Regions from separate parts of the Vibrio chaetopteri genome, predicted to be linked through region 1. Evidence: predicted binding sites of a transcription regulator. Region 1 holds the regulator's gene; each other region holds the start of a gene.
The links. Region 1 encodes MetJ, which represses methionine synthesis genes. Its sites were predicted from a motif close to TTAGACNTNTANANGTCTAA; they were not measured.
Positions count from the first base shown of each region.

Region 1 (6,888 bases):
GGCAATCTCTGCGGTGTAGGCAAGACGGAGACGATATTGGTCAGCTTGCGCTTCAAACGCCAACGGCGCTAATTGCGCACGCTTGAGACCGTTAAGTACTTCGGTTTGAGCACGCTCAAAGTCGTGACCAGCTGCGAATGCAAGCTCAATTAGCAGTACTTCATCAAGTGAAGTGATAATCTTTGCGCCGCGTCCAGAAGCCAGCACACGTTCAATACGCGTTGAGCCCGACTCCGGCTGATAACTGCAGCGAAGACTCAAATCCATGGCACTTTGCGCGACAGGCTGGAGAGTACGACTGTGAAGCACAGGGGCAGCTAAACGCGCCAATTCACTGGCTTCATCCAATCGCAGTAATGGTAATAAGCAGGCGTCATTAACTACACGAGGGTCAGCGCTGTATACGCCTGCTACATCGCTCCAAATAGTCACGCAAGAAACTTCAGCCAATGCGCCAATCACAGTTGCGGAGTAGTCGGAGCCATTACGACCGAGCAGTACGGTTTCACCGCATTCACTTTGTGCCATAAAACCGGTAATCACCACACGATGATGTGCATGCTGAGCCAGTACTTCTTTAATCAGCGGATACGATTTAGCGCGATCTACCTCTGGCTGAGTACCAAACTCAGCGCGCAGAAACGCTCTTGCATCTTGCGACACTGCTGGGAGATCACTTTGCCTAAGCAACGCCGATAAAAGGCGTGAAGACCAAACTTCACCGTGACCTAGCACAGCAGCACGCTCGGCATCGGTCAGTGGGTAGCTAAGCTCACCCAGTGTACTGAACTCATCTTTCAACTGAGAGACAAGGCTTTCTGCTTCTTCGCCAGTCAACAGCGATTCCACCAGCTCAATCTGAAACTGACGCAGTGCTTGAAGGTGTTCATGAGCAATGCGCCCATCTTTGTTCAGTGCATCAAGAAATTCGATAAGGCGATTGGTGGTTTTACCTGCCGCCGAGACCACAATGAGGTCTTCCTCGTTAGAGTAGTCTTTTAAAATAGAAACGACGCGGCGATAACACTCAGGATCGGCTAAGCTGCTGCCGCCAAATTTGTGCAGCTGCTTGTTACTCTTTCCGCTTTGGGTACTGCTTTGACTCATGCCGGCTTATCCTCCAAACGCAGATGCTTTCTCAAACGCCTGAGCAAGGTCATCAATCAGATCTTGCGCATCTTCTAGGCCAACAGAGAGGCGAAGTAACTGTTGAGATACGCCCGCTTCTGCTAATGCCTCTTCACCCATTGCACGGTGTGTCATAGATGCTGGGTGGCAAATCAGACTTTCTACACCGCCCAATGATTCCGCGAGCGAGAATAACTCCAACTCACCGACAAAATATTTCAGCTGCTCAAAGCTACCTGCAAACTCAAAACTCAGCATAGAGCCAAAACCAGATTGCTGCTTCTTAGCAATTTCATGACCTGGGTGCTCAGGCAGGCTCGGATGATAAATCACTTTCACCAATGGTTGCGGCTTGAGAAAATCTAGGATCTGCTGTGAGCTTTCTTCGTGAACACGCATACGCGCCCCAAGGGTGCGAATACCACGCAGCGTCATATAACTATCAAAAGGTGTGCCCGTCGCGCCGATACAGTTGCCCCACCAGCCTAGTTCTTCCGCGTGCTCTTCAGTCTTAGTGATCACCACACCGCCAATCACATCAGAGTGACCGTTGATATATTTGGTGGTTGAGTGGATAACAAAGTCCGCACCAAGCTCAAGAGGCTTTTGGTACACAGGTGTCAAAAAGGTATTGTCTACCGCCACTAGCGCGCCAACTTTCTTGGCTTTTTCACACACGGCTGCAATATCAACGACACGCACAAGCGGATTAGACGGTGTTTCAAGTAGGATTAGTTTCGGTTTTTTCTCAAGCGCGGCATCAAAAGCCTGCTCATCGCTTTGATCAACAAACTGAACCTTGAAGTCACCCTTCTGCGCACGAGTGTTGAATAGACGGTATGTACCTCCGTAGCAGTCGTGAGGAGCAATAATGGTGTCTTCTGGACCTAAGAAGGCCGAGACCCAAAGGTTCAGAGCAGAGGTACCACAGTTGGTCACCACCGCACCTTTACCAGATTCCAGCTCATACAGAGCGGTTTCGAGTAAACCTCGGTTTGGGTTTCCTGAGCGGGTGTAATCGTAAGTCGGCACTTCCCCAAACGCAGGGAATCCGTAGTTAGTAGAAAGATAAATAGGTGGCACCACAGCGTGATGCTGGGTATCCGATTCGATACCAGTACGTACGGCTATTGTCGCTGGCTTCCGATTGCTCATAGAAACTTCCTTTCTCAAATCGCATGGCTAGAGCCACAGTGTCTACTTTTACCGGTAATATGGGAACCGGCAAACGCCACAAACGTTAAAGAATTAACATTGCATTAAAATAAATGTCCACATTCGTTGCCCCACTTTACTTTCCAAAATGTGAGACGTCAACACTTCTAGACGTCTATATGTCTTTGCTTATGGCAGTAAATCCCGCTAAAATTGCAGGATACTTATTACTACTATTTATGATTAACAGAGCGAAGGTGTGTAATGGCAGATTGGAATGGTGAATACATTAGCCCATATGCGGAGCACGGTAAAAAAAGCGAGCAGGTAAAAAAAATCACAGTGTCTATCCCGCTGAAGGTACTAAAGGTATTGACCGATGAGCGTACTCGTCGCCAAATCAATAACCTACGCCATGCAACCAACAGTGAGCTATTGTGCGAAGCGTTCTTGCACGCCTACACTGGCCAGCCGCTTCCAACCGACGAAGATTTAAGAAAAGACCGTCCTGATGACATCCCAACAGAAGCGAAAGAGCTGATGACTGCGATGGGGATTGAGTTTGAAGCGTTTGATGAAGAGTAGATTGCATTCTACTCCTGAGATCATATGTCCAAGTTCACTAGAACTTCCTCCGCGAGCTTTTTGTTCAAGGAATATAGCAACACAGACCTAAAGATAACGTCATCCTAAAGCTATCGTCACCCCTGCGTAGGCAGGGGTCTACTCAAAGCATGCACCAAGCCTCAAGAAGATTCCTGCCTGCGCAGGAATGACGCACGCTTTAAAGTCTCCATTGCCAAATTTATCGTCACCCCACTAGCCGCGCGCCTGCGTAGGCAGGGGCCTACTCATAGCGCGCACCAAGCCTCAGGAAGATTCCTGCCTGCACAGGAATGACGCACGCTATAGAGTCACCACGATCAAAATTATCGTCATCCCAAAGCTATCGTCACCCCACTAGCCGCGCGCCTGCGTAGGCAGGGGTCTACTCAAAGCGCGCACCAAGCCTCAAGAAGATTCCTGCCTGCGCAGGAATGACGCACGCTATAGAGTCACCACGATCAAAATTATCGTCATCCCAAAGCTATCGTCACCCCACTAGCCGCGCGCCTGCGTAGGCAGGGGTCTACTCAAAGCGCACACCAAGCCTCAGGAAGGTTCCTGCCTGCGCAGGAATGACGGGAGTGGTGGGCATATCACGTTAAAACTATTACAGTGTGTGATGCCATGACCGCCCAATAAAAAAGAGGGTCATCTAGACCCTCTTTCGTTAAATACGTTTCGTGTTCGCCACAACCTTAAGCCATATAACTATCTGGCAACTCAATACGAGCAACACCCGATTCTACTGCCGCTTTCGCGACCGCTTTAGCTACGCGAGGTAACAAACGCGGATCCATCGGTTTTGGAATGATGTAGTCTTTACCAAACGTCAACGATTCAACGCCTGCAGCATCTAGTACCTCTTGTGGTACCGGCTCTTTCGCTAGCTCACGAATCGCATCTACCGCAGCCAGTTTCATCTCATCATTAATCTCACTCGCACGCACATCTAGCGCGCCACGGAAGATAAACGGGAAACACAGCACGTTGTTAACTTGGTTTGGATAGTCTGAACGACCCGTACCCATAATCAGGTCATCACGAACCTGGTGTGCAAGCTCCGGTTTAATTTCTGGATCTGGGTTTGAACAAGCAAACACAATTGGCTTGTCCGCCATCAGCTTAAGTGCTTCTGGTGGCAGCAAATCAGGACCCGATACACCAAGGAATAGATCCGCACCTTCAATTACATCTTCTAGCGTGCGCTTGTCGGTGTTGTTGGCAAACAGCTCTTTATACTCGTTAAGATCATCACGACGCGTGTGGATCACACCTTTGCGATCCAGCATGTAGATCTTCTCACGCATTGCACCGCATTTGATCAAAAGCTCCATGCAAGCGATCGCCGCAGCACCAGCACCTAAGCAGACAATGGTCGCTTCCTTAAGATCTTTACCCTGCAGCTCAATCGCATTGAGCATACCTGCTGCGGTAACAATCGCAGTACCGTGTTGGTCATCGTGGAATACAGGCACATCACAACGCTCAATTAGGCGACGCTCAATTTCGAAACAGTCAGGCGCTTTAATATCTTCTAGGTTAATACCGCCAAACGTATCTGAGATGTTGGCAACCGTGTCGACGAACTCATCGATCGTGCGGTGTTTAACTTCGATATCAATAGAGTCCAAACCAGCAAAGCGCTTAAACAGCAGGGCTTTGCCTTCCATTACGGGTTTAGAGGCCATTGGCCCTAGGTTACCAAGACCTAAAATAGCGGTGCCGTTAGAGATCACCGCAACCATATTGCCCTTTGCGGTGTACTTATAAACGTTCTCAGCATTTTGCGCGATTTCACGTACTGGCTCAGCCACACCTGGGCTATAAGCCAATGCTAGGTCGGCAGCAGAGTTAGCGGGTTTAGTTAACGCTATTTCAATTTTTCCAGGGACGGGGTTGGCATGGTAATCAAGCGCTTGTTGGCGAAATTCGTCGATTTGATGATCATCGGACATGGTTAGCGATCCTGCATTTTTGAGACTGAATGGTATTGTTTTTTATGAGTATAAACCCGTTAATTTTTATTAGCTTTGCTTCTAAAGGGTTACATACACAGAGTGGGTACATTTGAACGGAGAGGAGGTATCTCAGATGTTCAATACTCTGGCAAAGTTATACTTTACAAAAACAATACTACGCGACTTCATCACGGTTTTGAATGGATGGACAAAATGAAAGCAGGAAAAAATTGGAAGTGAGTGCCAAAATCACTGAACTAAGATTGACACACAAAATGGACGAAACTGTCGCCTCAGAAATGCAAAAAGGACGCCGAAGCGTCCTTTTTTAATCTGCAAAAGTAATAATTACTTCTTGCTAGATAGAGCACCGAAACGCTTGTTAAAGCGATCAACACGGCCGCCAGTATCAACGATACGTTGCTTACCAGTGTAGAATGGGTGGCACTTGTCACATACGTCTAGGTGGATAGAATCTTTACCTAGAGTAGAGTTGAATTCGAATGTGTTGCCGCAAGAGCAAGTTGCTGTTACAGCTTTGTATTCTGGGTGGATACCAGCTTTCATGGGAAACCTCAATAATTTAGGCCGTGTCGCCATCCGATTCTAAGCCGGACACCACACGTAGTTAATAGATAGTCGATACCATCGCTTTGCATTCCAATAAGAAAGCAAGAAGCCATGCCATCAAGGCGCAGTATAGTAAAGAATAGTGCCAAGGGAATCAACTAAAATTGCGACTTTTTTCGCCACCTTCGGTGAGTCTGCGCCGATAAATTGATTCCACAGTCTATACAAGGCAGCCTATACCGTTAGAATAGACCTCTTCTTTATCAATACCGACCTCATTATGCGCCCAAATGTCGCTCGCGTGGCTTTACCCGTACCACTCGACAAACAGTTTGACTACCTAGTTCCAGCCCACCTATTTCCTGTGGTCGGCGGACGTGTGTCTGTCCCTTTTGGACCAAAGACCCTGGTCGGTATTGTGATAGCGTTCAGCCACGAATCTGAATTCCCGATAGAAAAACTTAAGCCAATAAAAGCGGCGCTCGACAGCTCACCTGTCTGGTCTAAACCGCTGTTTGATCTTATCTCATGGTGCAGCCTTTATTACCAATATCCGCTTGGGGACACGTTAAGTAACGCCCTACCCGCAGCACTGCGCAAAGGGAAACCCGCAGAGTTTGCAGCGACTGTTGAATGGCACATCACAGAATCGGGGAAAAATCAGCTCATCTCTGGTTTCGGTCGCGCAGTAAAGCAAGCCAAAGTCATGAGCATGCTCGAGTCAGGTCCGTGCTCGCATCAAACTTTCGTCGATAGTGATGTGAGTACAAGTGTGCTTAAAACACTCACGGAAAAAGGCTGGATCGCATCAATCGAGAAACAGACAAAGTCCACCACTTGGCCTGAGGCGATCTGTAACGATCCGCTTGATCTTCGCTTAAACGCCGAACAAGCCGTGGCTATTGCTTCGGTCAATAGCCAGAACGAGTTTGGCTGCTATCTGCTTGAAGGGGTCACCGGTTCAGGCAAAACCGAAGTCTACCTACAGATGATTAAGCCCGTGTTAGAGCGTGGCAAGCAAGCTTTGGTTCTCGTGCCGGAAATTGGCCTCACGCCACAGACTATCAACCGCTTTCGCAAACGCTTTAATGTGCCGATTGAAGTCATCCACTCTGGGCTTAATGACACCGAGCGCCTAAATGCTTGGTTAAGTGCACGCGATAAGGTCGCAGGCATTGTTATTGGCACCCGCTCGGCGCTGCTGACACCGTTTGCCGATCTCGGCATCATTATTGTCGATGAAGAGCACGATACGTCCTACAAACAGCAAGATAGCCTTCGTTATCATGCTCGCGATGTGGCTGTGATGCGCGCTAACAAAGAGCAGATCCCAATCATCTTAGGATCCGCAACGCCATGTATCGAAACGCTGCAAAACGCACTCGCAGGAAAGTATCATCATTTGATTCTCAGTCAGCGCGCAGGACTCGCCGTTCCGACCACAAACAAGGTGATTGATGTCAAAGGTCAG
Region 1 covers NZ_CP115920.1:485,790-492,677, reverse strand. The annotation lists gene PG915_RS02240 (bifunctional aspartate kinase/homoserine dehydrogenase II) at 1-1,107, opposite strand, end outside; gene PG915_RS02235 (O-succinylhomoserine (thiol)-lyase) at 1,114-2,283, opposite strand; gene metJ (met regulon transcriptional regulator MetJ) at 2,548-2,868, shown strand; gene PG915_RS02225 (malic enzyme-like NAD(P)-binding protein) at 3,585-4,844, opposite strand; gene rpmE (50S ribosomal protein L31) at 5,196-5,414, opposite strand; gene priA (primosomal protein N') at 5,698-6,888, shown strand, end outside.

Region 2 (6,888 bases), 110 kb from region 1:
GCGCTTCATCCGCAGAATAACCCCAGATCTCTTTACGAACCTTCTCGTGCAAGCACTCAGCAAAAGCTTCCGCCAATCGGTCTGCTACTGCTTGGATCATGATGGCATTGTAGTCATCACCTTGCGCCTTGTATTCATCGGCAAGTTCACGCTCACCAATGCCACCAGTTACCGCAAAGGCGCCAATCCAATCTTGCTTGCCACTCTCCTTCGGCGCAATATAGTCCGATAGACAGTAGTTAAAGCCTTTTGGCTTCTCAGTCTGCTGACGAAGGTTGTGAAGTACAGTGCGAACTTCACTGCGCGTTTCATCTGTGTAGACTTCGATATCGTCATCCACAGAAGCAGCAGGGAAAAGTGCGCACATGCCCGCAGCTTTTAGCAACCCTTCACGTTCAACGCGATCAAGTAGGTCGTTAGCGTCTTTGTACAAACGCTTTGCCTCTTCTCCCACTTCTTCATGTTCTAGAATGGCTGGGTACTTGCCCACCAGCGACCAAGTCATAAAGAATGGTGTCCAGTCGATGTAATTACGTAGTGTCGCAATATCGAAGTTTTCAAATACGTGCACGCCCGGCTTAGCCGGCTTTGGCGGCGTGTAGTTTTCCCAGTCGATGTCGACCTTATTTTCACGCGCCTTTTCCAGTGTTACTGGCTTAGTGCGCGGCTTCTTGCGGTTGTGCTGGTCACGAACGCGTTCGTAATCGATATCCAGCTTCTCGACAAACGCAGGTTTTAGTTGATTGGAGAGTAGCGAAGTACACACACCCACCGCACGTGACGCGTTGTTTACGTATACCACAGGCTCGCTGTAGTTCTGCTCAATCTTAACCGCAGTGTGCGCTTTTGATGTCGTCGCGCCGCCAATCAGTAACGGAAGGTCGAAGCCTTGACGCTCCATCTCTTTGGCAACGTGAACCATTTCATCTAGCGATGGAGTGATTAGACCTGACAAGCCAATAATATCGACGTTTTCTTCTTTGGCAACTTTGAGGATCTTCTCACAAGGCACCATGACGCCAAGGTCGATGATCTCGTAGTTGTTACACTGCAAAACCACGCCAACGATGTTCTTACCGATATCGTGAACGTCACCTTTAACCGTCGCAAGTAGGATCTTACCGTTGGTCGAACCCGCCTGCTTAGAAGCGTTGATATAAGGCTCTAGATGCGCTACCGCCTGCTTCATAACACGTGCCGATTTTACTACCTGAGGAAGGAACATCTTACCTTCACCAAACAGGTCACCGACCACGTTCATGCCATCCATTAGTGGGCCTTCAATTACCTCGAGAGGTTTTGAGGCATTGACGCGCGCTTCTTCGGTATCTTCAACGATGAACTCAGTGATACCTTTCACGAGAGCATGCTCTAGACGCTTCTCTACTGGCCATGTTCGCCACTCTAGCGCACTGGCATCATCTTCTTTACCAACGCCTTTGTTAGCGTATTCAGCCGCAATATCAAGCAGTCGCTCGGTACCATCATCACGACGGTTGAGTACTACATCTTCTACCGCTTCACGTAGTTTGTCAGGAACGTTGTCGTAGATCTCAAGTTGACCGGCGTTAACGATACCCATGTCCATACCGTTCTTAAAGCAGTGGTATAGGAACACGGCATGAATCGCTTCACGTACATAGTTGTTACCACGGAACGAGAAGGAAACGTTGGAGACACCACCAGAGATCATTGCGTGTGGTAGGTCACGTTTGATATCTGCTACCGCTTCAATAAAGTCGACGGCGTAGTTATTGTGCTCTTCAATACCTGTCGCTACCGCGAAGATATTCGGGTCAAAGATGATGTCTTCTGGTGGGAAGCCAACCTCATCAACAAGAATACGATAAGCCTTAGTACAGATTTCTAGCTTACGCGCGCGAGTTTCCGCCTGCCCCACTTCGTCAAACGCCATCACGATAACCGCTGCGCCATACCGGCGGATCAGCTTAGCTTGCTCAACGAATTTCTCTTTGCCTTCTTTTAGCGAGATTGAGTTAACAATGCCTTTGCCTTGGATACACTTAAGACCCGCTTCAATGACTTCCCACTTAGAAGAGTCAACCATGATAGGTACTTTGGAGATCTCTGGTTCAGAAGCACAAAGATTTAGGAATCGAACCATACAGGCTTCAGCATCAAGCATGCCTTCATCCATGTTGATATCGATGATTTGTGCGCCATTTTCAACCTGCTGACGAGCAACCTCTAACGCTTCATCATACAGTTCTTCTTTGATAAGACGCTTAAAGCGAGCAGAACCAGTTACGTTAGTACGCTCACCAACGTTGATAAATAGGGATTCTTTCTCGATAGTTAGCGGCTCTAGACCGGATAGTCGACAAGCCGTCGTCAGTTCTGGAAGTGGACGAGGCGCCACATCTTCAACAGCCTTTGCCATTTGGCGAATATGCTCAGGCGTGGTACCACAACAGCCACCCACTAGGTTTAGGAAACCGCTTCGTGCCCACTCACCAATATGCTCAGCCATGTCTTCTGGGGAGAGGTCGTATTCACCAAAGGCATTCGGTAGACCGGCGTTCGGGTGAGCAGAAACAAAGCCTTCAGAGATGCGAGACATCTCTTCAACATATTGTCTTAGCTCATCTGGACCGAGTGCACAGTTAAGGCCGAAAGAAAGTGGCCTCACGTGACGCAGGGCATTATAGAAAGCTTCGGTGGTTTGCCCTGAAAGAGTACGACCAGAGGCATCGGTGATGGTACCTGAGATCATGACCGGAAGCTCGATACCTAGCTCTTCAAATACGGATTCAACCGCAAATGAACAGGCCTTTGCATTTAGGGTATCGAAGATGGTTTCAATAAGAATTAAGTCACTGCCACCGCGAATCAGCGCGCGAGTTGACTCAGAGTAAGCTTCCACCAACTCATCAAAGCTTACATTGCGGTAGCCTGGATCATTAACGTCAGGAGAGATTGAACAAGTGCGGTTTGTTGGACCAAGTACACCGGCTACGTAACGAGGGCGTTCTGGCGTTTTTGCCGTCCACTCATCGGCAGCAATTCTAGCAAGCCTAGCCGCTTCGTAGTTAATTTCATCACTCAGAGATTCCATCTCGTAATCGGCCATGGCGATCGTGGTGGCGTTGAAAGTGTTGGTTTCAAGAATATCCGCACCCGCTTCTAGGTAAGCGCTATGGATTTCTTTAATAAGATCTGGCTGAGTTAAAACTAAAAGATCATTGTTGCCTTTAAGATCACACTGCCAATCTGCAAAACGCTCGCCGCGATAGTCATCTTCTTCAAGCTTGTATCCTTGGATCATGGTGCCCATACCACCATCGATCAAAAGAATACGCTGCTTGAGCTGATTTTCTATCTGAGTTTTTTTGCTAAGAGCTTTCTTGCCTTGAGCATAGTTGCTTTCAACGTACTTACTGCTTCCCACGATACTGCCTCATTCCTTGCTAATGCTGTCATCGTATCATAGATTTTTTAGAAATCTAGACGTCTAAAAAATCTTTACTGACTTGTTATCCCTCAAACTATCGGACTCTTGAAGCAGAAACAAGTTGTTCATGATCTAGTAAGTCCACGGAACGAATAAAAAACAACGACATCGCCTGAGCCACTCTAAACTATAAAATTGACAAATGATTTCACAAATAGTGATTGATATTCACGAGGGAGAAGAACAAAATCCCATTAACATTTTTTTACACACTTAGGTGAAGTGATGTCCGTCTATCAGACTTTATGCTTTCTGTCCGCAGCAGCTATGTTAATAGCCCTAATAAACAGCAAGATAGGTAAAATGCAAACCACCATCGCGATTACTGCCGGTGCTATGATGCTATCACTACTCATCTTAGTTGCTGGTCAAAACGATTGGTTCCACTTAACTGAGCTGGCAACCGAGACCGTTGCTGATATCGATTTTGAAGACTTCCTACTTCAAGGAATCCTTGGCTTTCTATTGTTTGCCGGCGGTTTAGGCATCAAACTACCCCACCTTAAAGATCAAAAATGGGAGATCACCGTTCTTGCCTTAGGTGCGACGCTTTTTTCCACCTTCTTTATTGGCTTTGTGCTCTATGGTTTCTGTTTACTGATTGGCATTCAGTTTGATCTTATCTACTGTTTGCTGTTTGGCGCACTGATCTCCCCTACCGACCCCATCGCCGTTCTTGCCATTGTCAAAAAGCTCGATGCTCCGCAGCGAGTCTCGACCCAAGTTGAGGGCGAATCGCTATTCAACGACGGTTTTGGTCTGGTTATCTTTGTCACTCTATTTACCATTGCATTTGGCAGTGAAGCACCCACACTTGGCAGCGTAACGGCTCTGTTCCTCCAGGAAGCCATTGGCGGCATTGTTTATGGTTTTGTACTCGGCTTAGTATTCCATTACCTCATCAGCTCCACTGACGATCATTCGATGGAACTGCTACTGACTATCGGTATCCCAACCGCAGGCTACGCCTTTGCTGAGTTCCTGCATGTCTCTGGGCCACTCTCTATGGTGGTATCGGGCATTATGATTGGTAACTGGACACGCTACATTGGCTTTTCAAAACAGTCTGAAGAGCACCTCGATCACTTCTGGGAGTTAGTCGATGAGTTTTTGAATGGCGTACTATTTTTGCTTATCGGTATGTCAATGCTGCTATTCCAATTCCACCAAGAAGACTGGATTATGATGGCCGTCTCGGTACCGCTTGTGCTTTGTGCGCGTTATTTGAGTGTAGCGCTGGCCTACGTAGGCTTTAAGCGCTACCGCCGCTACAACCCTTGGTCGGTGCGCATTTTAACGTGGGGTGGCTTACGCGGTGGCCTTGCTCTAGCAATGGCACTCTCTATCCCATCCGGCATCTGGGTGATTGAGGACAAGCTCATTGATGTTAAAGAGATCATCATGGTCATGACCTACTCGGTTGTGGTGTTCTCAATCTTGATTCAAGGCTCAACCATTACACCTATGATTGAGAAGGCTAAATTAGCTGAGAAAGAGATGCAGAAAGAAACGCAGCCTGAGGGCGAGATAAAAGCTCAGCAGGATTAGTAGCAAGCTTATTCAAAATAGCCTCGCAGAATTTGCGGGGCTTTTTTACAGCTTTGAAATCAGGAGACAGACGTAGAAACGAAAAAAGCCGTATCTTTCGATACGGCTTTTTTCTTAAAGTGGCTCCCCCTGCGGGACTCGAACCTGCGACATACGGATTAACAGTCCGCCGTTCTACCAACTGAACTAAGGGGGAATTATTTGTGCAAGCTAGGTCGTAAGACCATTATCAGCTTAACACCAAATAATGGTGCCTCGAGGCGGAGTCGAACCACCGACACGCGGATTTTCAATCCGCTGCTCTACCAACTGAGCTATCGAGGCAAATAAATGGTGCCGACTACCGGAATCGAACTGGTGACCTACTGATTACAAGTCAGTTGCTCTACCTACTGAGCTAAGTCGGCGACACTTTATTTGTTATTGCTCGTGCTTCTGTTAACAGCACCAACAATCTAAATTGTGGTGCCCGGAGGCGGAATCGAACCACCGACACGAGGATTTTCAATCCTCTGCTCTACCGACTGAGCTATCCGGGCAACGGGGCGCTATTAAACGGATTTTCGGGCCTCCCGTCAACGCTTTTTGGAAAAAAACTTTAAAAAAGCGTTCAAGCGCTGCATTTTTCAGCGAATCGTATTTGTTTTAGACAAATTTGGCAAAATTAGCCTTTTCCAGCATTAAAATCTTTTTTGAATTTAGTTACTTTCTCCAAATAACGACGTGCTTCTGCATTTGGGTGTTTCTTCGTCAGTGCCCAATAAACCTGATTCGGCTGCAGTGAATTAAGATCGTTCATCGCCCGCTTTCTGTCTGTTCGGTGGAAGGTGTTCAATACACCGCCAGTACCACCGTTGTACGCCGAGATCATGCTGTACTCCAACGACAATGGATGACGTACTGCGCGAAGGTAGCGGTTTTTCAAAATGTAGAAATACGCGGTCCCTGTATCAATATTCTGCTCTGGATTAAACAGGTACTCTGGTGTTGGCTGCCCAGGCTTATTCTTAACCAGTTTAAATACATCTCGCCCTGCGGTCTTCGGCACCACCTGCATCAAACCATAGGCATTGGCCCAACTCACGGCATACGGGTTGAAACTACTCTCGGTCTTGATGATGGCATAAATCAAGTCTTCAGGAATATCGTAGCGCTGAGAAGCACGACGAACGATGTCCGAATACTGGTAGCTGCGCTGCTTAAAGTGATCAGCCACCATAGGGATCTCAACGTAATACGCCTTCTTGTAATCCACATTCTTGGTTTTTAGTTTGTTAGCTATCAAGTAGTCCGCAAAACGATTCGCACGCCAAGTCCACTGAATAGGCTTTTTCTCTTGATCTACAACCTGGTTATACAGAAACGGCTGGCCTTCTAAGGTAATACCCTTTGATGAGAACAAGTCAACGCTAGACGGGTCGTCTGGCGTAAGCAGCGTGGTCACAATCGCCGTTTTAAGGTGCTTTTCAGGTTCCGTTGGGGAAACGGTCTCAATGGTAATCAAACCTTTGCTAAAGTTAACCTCAGCGCGGCTCAAATAGTTATCTATGTATTTAACGTAGTTGCTTTTACCTGCAACTTTAACCTCGCTGCTACCCCATCGCTTCTCAATGTTGCCATTAAAGCTGCTGATGAGTGCATCAAGCGCTGCAACATCTTTGACGTATTGACCCGGCAACTGTGCCAAGTTCTTAGCAAAACGGTTGGTTGGTTCGTAGTTCACATCGTAGATTTTTTCGATGAACTCACGACTGCAACCGAGCAATAGTAGCGGCGTTAAAAAATAGATTAGCTTCTTCATAGATACCATTTAAAAACACCACCTGTGAGGTGGTGCTTGAATTATTCCTTGGTCAATTACTCAGATG
Region 2 covers NZ_CP115920.1:591,357-598,244, reverse strand. The annotation lists gene metH (methionine synthase) at 1-3,409, opposite strand, end outside; gene PG915_RS02745 (cation:proton antiporter) at 3,698-5,020, shown strand; tRNA gene PG915_RS02740 (tRNA-Asn) at 5,141-5,216, opposite strand; tRNA gene PG915_RS02735 (tRNA-Phe) at 5,269-5,344, opposite strand; tRNA gene PG915_RS02730 (tRNA-Thr) at 5,352-5,427, opposite strand; tRNA gene PG915_RS02725 (tRNA-Phe) at 5,484-5,559, opposite strand; gene mltC (membrane-bound lytic murein transglycosylase MltC) at 5,685-6,821, opposite strand; gene PG915_RS02715 (oxidative damage protection protein) at 6,878-6,888, opposite strand, start outside.
Region 2: the regulator MetJ is predicted to act here: its motif matches at 3,457-3,476, upstream of metH (methionine synthase).

Region 3 (6,888 bases), 1.1 Mb from region 1:
GCGGTCGTATCGAGTACATTACCCAAATCCCAACGTACTACTATCTGTACAAGGTGGGCGGTAAGAGCCTCGAGGAAGAAAAAGCACGTAAGTGCCCGAAATGTGGTGGAGAGTGGTTGCTTGATGAGCCGCTGCACGACATCTTTTACTTTAAGTGCGATTCTTGCCGAATCGTCTCCAATATTTCTTGGGATCACCTAAAGTAAGCAGATTTATCGATTGAAAATACAAAAGGGGTTGAAGCTAAGCTTCAACCCCTTTTTGATGTTTGGTGCAAAGGTGGTGAGATTACCAGCCTTTAACAACGCCACCTTTGAAGATATCAGAAGCTGCGTTGTACACATCTTCTGTTTGGTACGCTTTTACGAAGTTCTGAACGTTTTCTGCGTTCACATTGTCTTCACGCGCAACGATTAGGTTTACGTATGGCGACTCTTTGTCTTCAACAAACACACCGTCGCGTTGAGGTGTTAGGTCGATAGAGCTTGCGTAAGTTGTGTTGATGATAGATAGCGCTACGTCATCAAGAGAACGTGGTAGTTGTGCTGCGTCTAGCTCAACGATAGTGATGTTCTTTGGATTTTCTTCGATATCACGAACTGTCGCCAGTAGACCAACACCTTCACGTAGAGTTAGTAGACCTTGTTGCTCAAGTAGCAGTAGTGAGCGACCTAGGTTTGTTGGGTCATTGGGTACTGCGATACGTGCGCCGTCTTGGATTTCATCCACAGACTTAACTTGCTTCGAGTAGCCCGCGATAGGGTATACAAACGTGTTGCCTGCGATAGTCAGCTTGTAGTTACGATCCGTTACTTGCTGGTCTAGGTATGGCTTATGTTGGAATGCGTTAAGGTCGATAGAGCCATCGTCCAGTGCTGCGTTTGGTGTTACGTAGTCTGTGAAGGTGACTAGCTCAACGTCTAGACCGTATTGCTCTTTAGCAACCTTCGCTGCGACCTCTGCAACTTGTGCTTCTGCACCTGCCATCACACCGACTTTGATCTTGCTGGTGTCGACTTCTTTTTCACCACAGCCAGATAGAATAAGTGCTGATGCAGCAGCTGCAATTGCGAGTAAATTCTTAACGTTGAATTTCATGACTCTCTCCTTGTTATAAATCTTAAAATCTCGATTATCTGTGGTCTACGCGGCGAACAACGGCATCACCGATAGACTGAATAATTTGTACCAATACAATGAGCATCACCACGGTCACGGCCATAATGGTCACATCGTATCGGTGGAAACCATAGCGAATGGCTACGTCACCTAGCCCGCCACCGCCGACGGTACCCGCCATTGCTGAGTAGCTTACTAGTGTCACTAGGGTGATTGTCACCGAATTGACAATCGTAGGTAATGCTTCTGGAAGCAGTACCTTAGTAATGATTTGGTATGGTGTTGCGCCCATTGATTGTGCGGCTTCTACCAGACCTGTTGGCACCTCAAGTAGTGCGCCTTCAATAAGGCGTGCCACAAATGGAATCGCACCAACCGTCAGTGGAACAATAGCTGCCGTGGTACCGATAAAGGTGCCAATCAAAATCTTGGTCAGTGGAATGATCGCTACCATTAATACTAAGAAAGGCACCGAACGACCCACGTTAACAATGGCACCTAGCACACTGTTTAAACGCATGTTTTCTAGCAAGCCACCTTTTTTAGTGGTATGCAGAATAACACCCAGTGGGATACCGACGGCGAAGCCAACCACTCCTGCTACGGCAACCATATATAGGGTTTCCCATGTTGCCCCTAATAGTAGGTTACTGTTTAGAGATAACCAGTCTGAGACAGTGTTAAAGGACATAGCCAAGTACCTCTACTTTTACATTGTGGTCACGAAGATATTGAATCGCCGCGTTGTCGTCTTGCTCATTACCAAACAGCTCTGCCACCATCATGCCGAATTTTACGCCGCCCGCGTAATCAAGATCGGAGCTTAGGATGCTGACATCAATATTGTATTTGCGTGCAATTTGCGTCATTAGCGGCGCATCTACAGTAGCACCGGTAAACTCTAGGCGAACAAGCGGGTAGCTGCCATCAACGCGCTCAGCTTGCAGTCTTGCTTGATAGTCTTCTGGAATCGACAGGTCGAGCGTTGAACGGATGAATTGGTGCGCAAGTTCAGTTTTCGGATGGGCAAAGATTTCACCAACAGTACCTTTCTCAACTAAGTGACCGTCGCCAATGATTGCGACTTCATGACAGATGCTTTTTACCACGTCCATTTCGTGAGTAATTAGAAGAATGGTGATCTTAAGCTTGCGGTTGATTTCTTTCAGTAGCTCAAGAATCGATTGAGTCGTCGCAGGGTCGAGTGCGCTGGTGGCTTCATCACAAAGCAGCACCTTAGGATCTGACGATAGTGCGCGAGCAATCGCGACACGCTGCTTTTGACCACCACTTAGATTGGCAGGGTAAGTATCGCGCTTATCTGCCAGCCCGACGAGCTTTAGAAGATCCGTCACTTTAGTCTCGATATGTGAGCGCTCTTTGCCAGCAAGCTCAAGTGGCAGTGCCACGTTTTCAAATACGGTGCGAGATGAAAGCAAGTTAAAGTGCTGGAAAATCATGCCAATGTTGCGGCGCGCTTCTGAAAGCTCGGATTTCGATAGCTTAGTCAGGTCAACACCGTCAACGATGACTTCACCCGACGTTGGCGCTTCAAGCATGTTTACGCAGCGAATCAACGTACTCTTACCCGCACCAGAGGCGCCAATCACACCAAAGATGGTACCTTCTGCGATATGCAGATTGATGTCTGCCAAGGCGTTGATTTCCTTAGCGCCTTGATAAAACACTTTGTTTACTTGATTAATTTCGATCATCTAAGCAACCTGAAGTCCGTGAGTAGCATAAAAGTTTGAACTACATCTCAATTGATAGAAGATGCTATGGTTTTCACCTTTTAGTGTCAATAGATATTTTTACGTCTAGACGTCTAAACGGCATTTTCATAGTGCCGTGACTATAAAAGCGTGTAATAATTCAGGTTATTAGCACCTATCTATAACAAGAGAGTGAACTGTGGCAAAACCAGCTGTTTTTTTGGATCGTGATGGCGTCATTAACGTTGATCATGGGTACGTTAGCGATGAACACGACTTTGAGTATGTTGAAGGCGTTTTTGAAGCGACGAAAAAACTGCAGGACATGGGCTATATGCTGGTGTTGGTGACCAATCAATCAGGCATTGCTCGCGGTATGTTCTCCGAAGATCGCTTCCTTTCTTTAACTCAATGGATGGATTGGAACTTCTCTGATAATGGCGTCGAGTTCGATGGTATCTATTATTGTCCACATCACCCAGAGCATGGCATTGGTGATTACAAACAAGATTGTGACTGCCGTAAACCAAAACCGGGCATGTTTATCTCTGCTCGTGATTTCCTAAAGATTGATATGGAAAACTCAGTCATGGTCGGCGATAAAGCCGAAGATATGATGGCAGCTGAAGCAGCTGGCGTTGGCACCAAGATCTTAGTACGTACTGGCAAACCGGTCACCGAGCGCGGTGAGTCTGTCGCAACTGTGGTACTTGATAGTATCCGCGATGTGCCGCAATACTTAACTAAGTAATCGTTTGATCCTAAAGGAGTCATTATGAGTGCATTAGTTAAACATGGATTGGTTACGGCTATGATGGTTGGCGGTTTGGTGGCGTGCAGTAGTTCGGATCAGGTGGAACCTGAAAACCCTTATCATGTCCTCCAGTATCAGTGCGATAACCAGAGCTTTCAGGTAACCCAGTTATCGAGTGAGCAAGTCTTGCTGCTTATCGATGGCGAAGAATATCATCTGCACCGCGTCCCTTCTGCGTCAGGCGTGAAGTATTCACTTGATGGTCAATCTCAAGTTGAATCAGAGGTTGAGCTGTTTAGTAAGGGCAGAAAGGGCATGCTTACCATTGCGGGTGAAACCGATAAAAGCTGTATGATGACCACACGAAGCATACCAAAAAACGGATACTAAGCTTTTAGATAACCATGAGCAAAAAACTCACCATACTTGATATTGCAAAGCTGTCGGGAGTCGGTAAATCAACCGTCTCTCGCGTGCTCACTAACGATCCTAAAGTAAAACCTGAAACTCGCGAGAAAGTGGAGCGTGTGATTGCAGAGCATGGCTATGTGCCCTCTAAGTCGGCGCAATCGATGCGTGGGGGCGGAGTGCAAAAGGTCATTGGTGTCATTATCTCGCGTCTCGACTCGCCTTCAGAGAACAAAGCGGTGAGCAGCATGCTCAATGTGCTTTACTCTGCAGGTTACGATGTGGTGATCATGGAGAGTCAGTTCGATCCCGATAAAACCAACGAGCATCTAAGCGTACTGCGTAAACGCAACGTTGAAGGTGTCATTGTGTTTGGTTTTACGGAGCTTGATATCGATAGAGTGTCTTTGTGGCAGGAGAAGGTGGTGGTCATTGCCATGGATACCGATCAAGTCTCCTCCATCAACTACGACAATCAAGGATTGATCCAAGCGGTTTTGAATAAATTGCAGGCGCAAGGCGTCAATCAACTTGCCTATATTGGTGTCGATCCTAAGGATAAAACCACGGGCTTGGCACGCCTTAACGCATTTCAAAAATGGTGTGATGATAACGATCAGCATGCTGTTTATCGCACCGGTGAGCTTCATCATGAAAGTGCTTATCAGCTTGTCGATGAAGTAGTGACGGACTCATTACAAGCGATCGTGTGTGCCAGTGATACCTTAGCGCTTGGCACGATCAAACGCCTGCAAGAGCTTGGCCGAGAAGATATCGTGGTGACTGGCGTCGGTGGTAATGAACTGCTCTCTTTCCTGTTCCCTAATATTTACAGCATTGATCCCGGCTATCAGCAAGCGGGAGAAAAAGCAGCTAACCTATTGATTAGTCAGCTTACTGGCAATAAATCCATCTCTCATCTTACGCAAGAAGCAGTGTAATCACGGCTTCTTTTTCGTAGCAGTTCCACTAATCAACTTGACGCATTTATCAACAATTATTGTGATCATACTCAATTAATGGGACTGTTCCCATTTTTGTTTTGATTGTTCCATGGCACACTTAACTCAATCTTTGGGAATGTTCCCATTCGCATGTTGCGATATTATTAATATAACGAGACAAATGGACCTAGACGTCTTAACCCTACGTCTCTATATCAGGAAAAGGTGTACAAACGATGAGCAAAATAGCCCAGCAAGACATTGCAGCGATCATCGACGGTGTTGGCGGAGCTGACAACATTGCCAGTGTTAGCCACTGTTTAACTCGCTTAAGATTCGTTCTTAACGATACCGATAAAGCCGACAAGTCGGTACTAGAGAGCCTCAAGATTGTTAAAGGCTGCTTTACCAATGCAGGTCAGTTCCAAGTGGTGATTGGCACTGAAGTTGATGAAGTCTACAAAATGTTGATTGACTCAACAGGTAAGAAAGCGGCATCTAAAGACGATGCCAAGCTGGCTGCGCGCCAGAACATGAACTTTCTAGAGCGTGGTATCTCGCACTTAGCCGAAATTTTTGTTCCCCTTTTGCCGGCGATTATCACAGGTGGTTTGATTCTTGGCTTCCGCAATGTTATCGGCGACATCCGTATGTTCGATGGCAAAACCTTAGTGGAAATCAGCCAGTTCTGGGCAACTGTTCACTCGTTCTTATGGCTTATCGGTGAAGCTATTTTCTTCTTCCTACCGGTTGGTGTGTGTTGGTCTACGGTGAAAAAGCTTGGTGGTACGCCCATTCTTGGTATCACGCTGGGTGTCACCTTAGTATCGCCCCAGCTGATGAATGCTTATCTCATAGGTAAAGAAGTGCCAGAGGTTTGGGATTTCGGATTGTTTGTGATTGAGAAGGTGGGCTATCAGGCTCAGGTGATCCCGGCGATGCTGGCAGGTGTGGCACTGGCGCTAATTGAAACCAACTTAAAGCGTATTGTCCCAAGCTACTTGTATCTGGTTGTGGTGCCATTCGTATCAATCATTCTGTCGGTCATTCTTGCTCATGCTTTCATCGGCCCGTTTGGTCGCGTGCTAGGTGATGGTGTTGCGTTTGCGGCAAAAGCTGCGATGACGGGTGATTTTGCAGTACTTGGCTCTGTGGTCTTTGGTTTCCTATACGCACCGCTGGTTATTACTGGTATCCACCACACAACCAATGCGGTTGACCTTCAGCTTATGCAAGACCTAGGTGGTACGCCAATCTGGCCTTTGATCGCACTGTCTAATATCGCTCAAGCATCTGCTGTTGTTGGCATCATCATTATCAGTAAGCGTGAGGGTGAGCGTGATATCTCAGTCCCCGCTGCTATCTCGGCTTACTTAGGTGTCACTGAACCTGCTATGTACGGTATCAACCTGAAGTACAAGTTCCCAATGCTGAGTGCAATGATTGGTAGTGCAATTGCGGCAGCTATCTGTGGCAGTGCAGGCGTGATGGCGAACGGTATCGGTGTCGGCGGTCTACCAGGCATCCTATCAATTCAGCCGCAATACTGGATGGTGTATTTCATGGCGATGCTAGTAGCAATGGCCGTGCCGATTCTACTGACTTTGTTCCTGTACAAACGCGCTCAATCAAAAGGTGAGCTAGAGCTTGCGAGCGCGTAACCCCCATTAGTGGCTCACATTGAGCCACTTCTTTGCTTTTTATTTTGACGAATTTCCAAATTGGTAAGTGAGATTAAACCTATGAGTCAAACTGCTCAAAAAGACTGGTGGAAAACAGCCACGATTTATCAAATCTACCCTAAGAGCTTTTGCGATAGCGGTGATAAAGGAATGGGCGACATCAAAGGGATTACCTCGAAGCTTGATTACTTATCGAAGTTAGGTGTAGACGCGATCTGGCTTACTCCAGTGTATGCCTCACCAATGATTGATAACGGTTACGACAT
Region 3 covers NZ_CP115920.1:2,889,159-2,896,046, reverse strand. The annotation lists gene PG915_RS13165 (Zn-ribbon-containing protein) at 1-206, shown strand, start outside; gene metQ (methionine ABC transporter substrate-binding lipoprotein MetQ) at 289-1,098, opposite strand; gene PG915_RS13155 (methionine ABC transporter permease) at 1,133-1,810, opposite strand; gene metN (methionine ABC transporter ATP-binding protein MetN) at 1,800-2,834, opposite strand; gene gmhB (D-glycero-beta-D-manno-heptose 1,7-bisphosphate 7-phosphatase) at 3,034-3,585, shown strand; gene PG915_RS13140 (MliC family protein) at 3,610-3,978, shown strand; gene treR (trehalose operon repressor TreR) at 3,993-4,937, shown strand; gene treB (PTS trehalose transporter subunit IIBC) at 5,177-6,601, shown strand; gene treC (alpha,alpha-phosphotrehalase) at 6,683-6,888, shown strand, end outside.
Region 3: the regulator MetJ is predicted to act here: its motif matches at 2,932-2,951, upstream of metN (methionine ABC transporter ATP-binding protein MetN).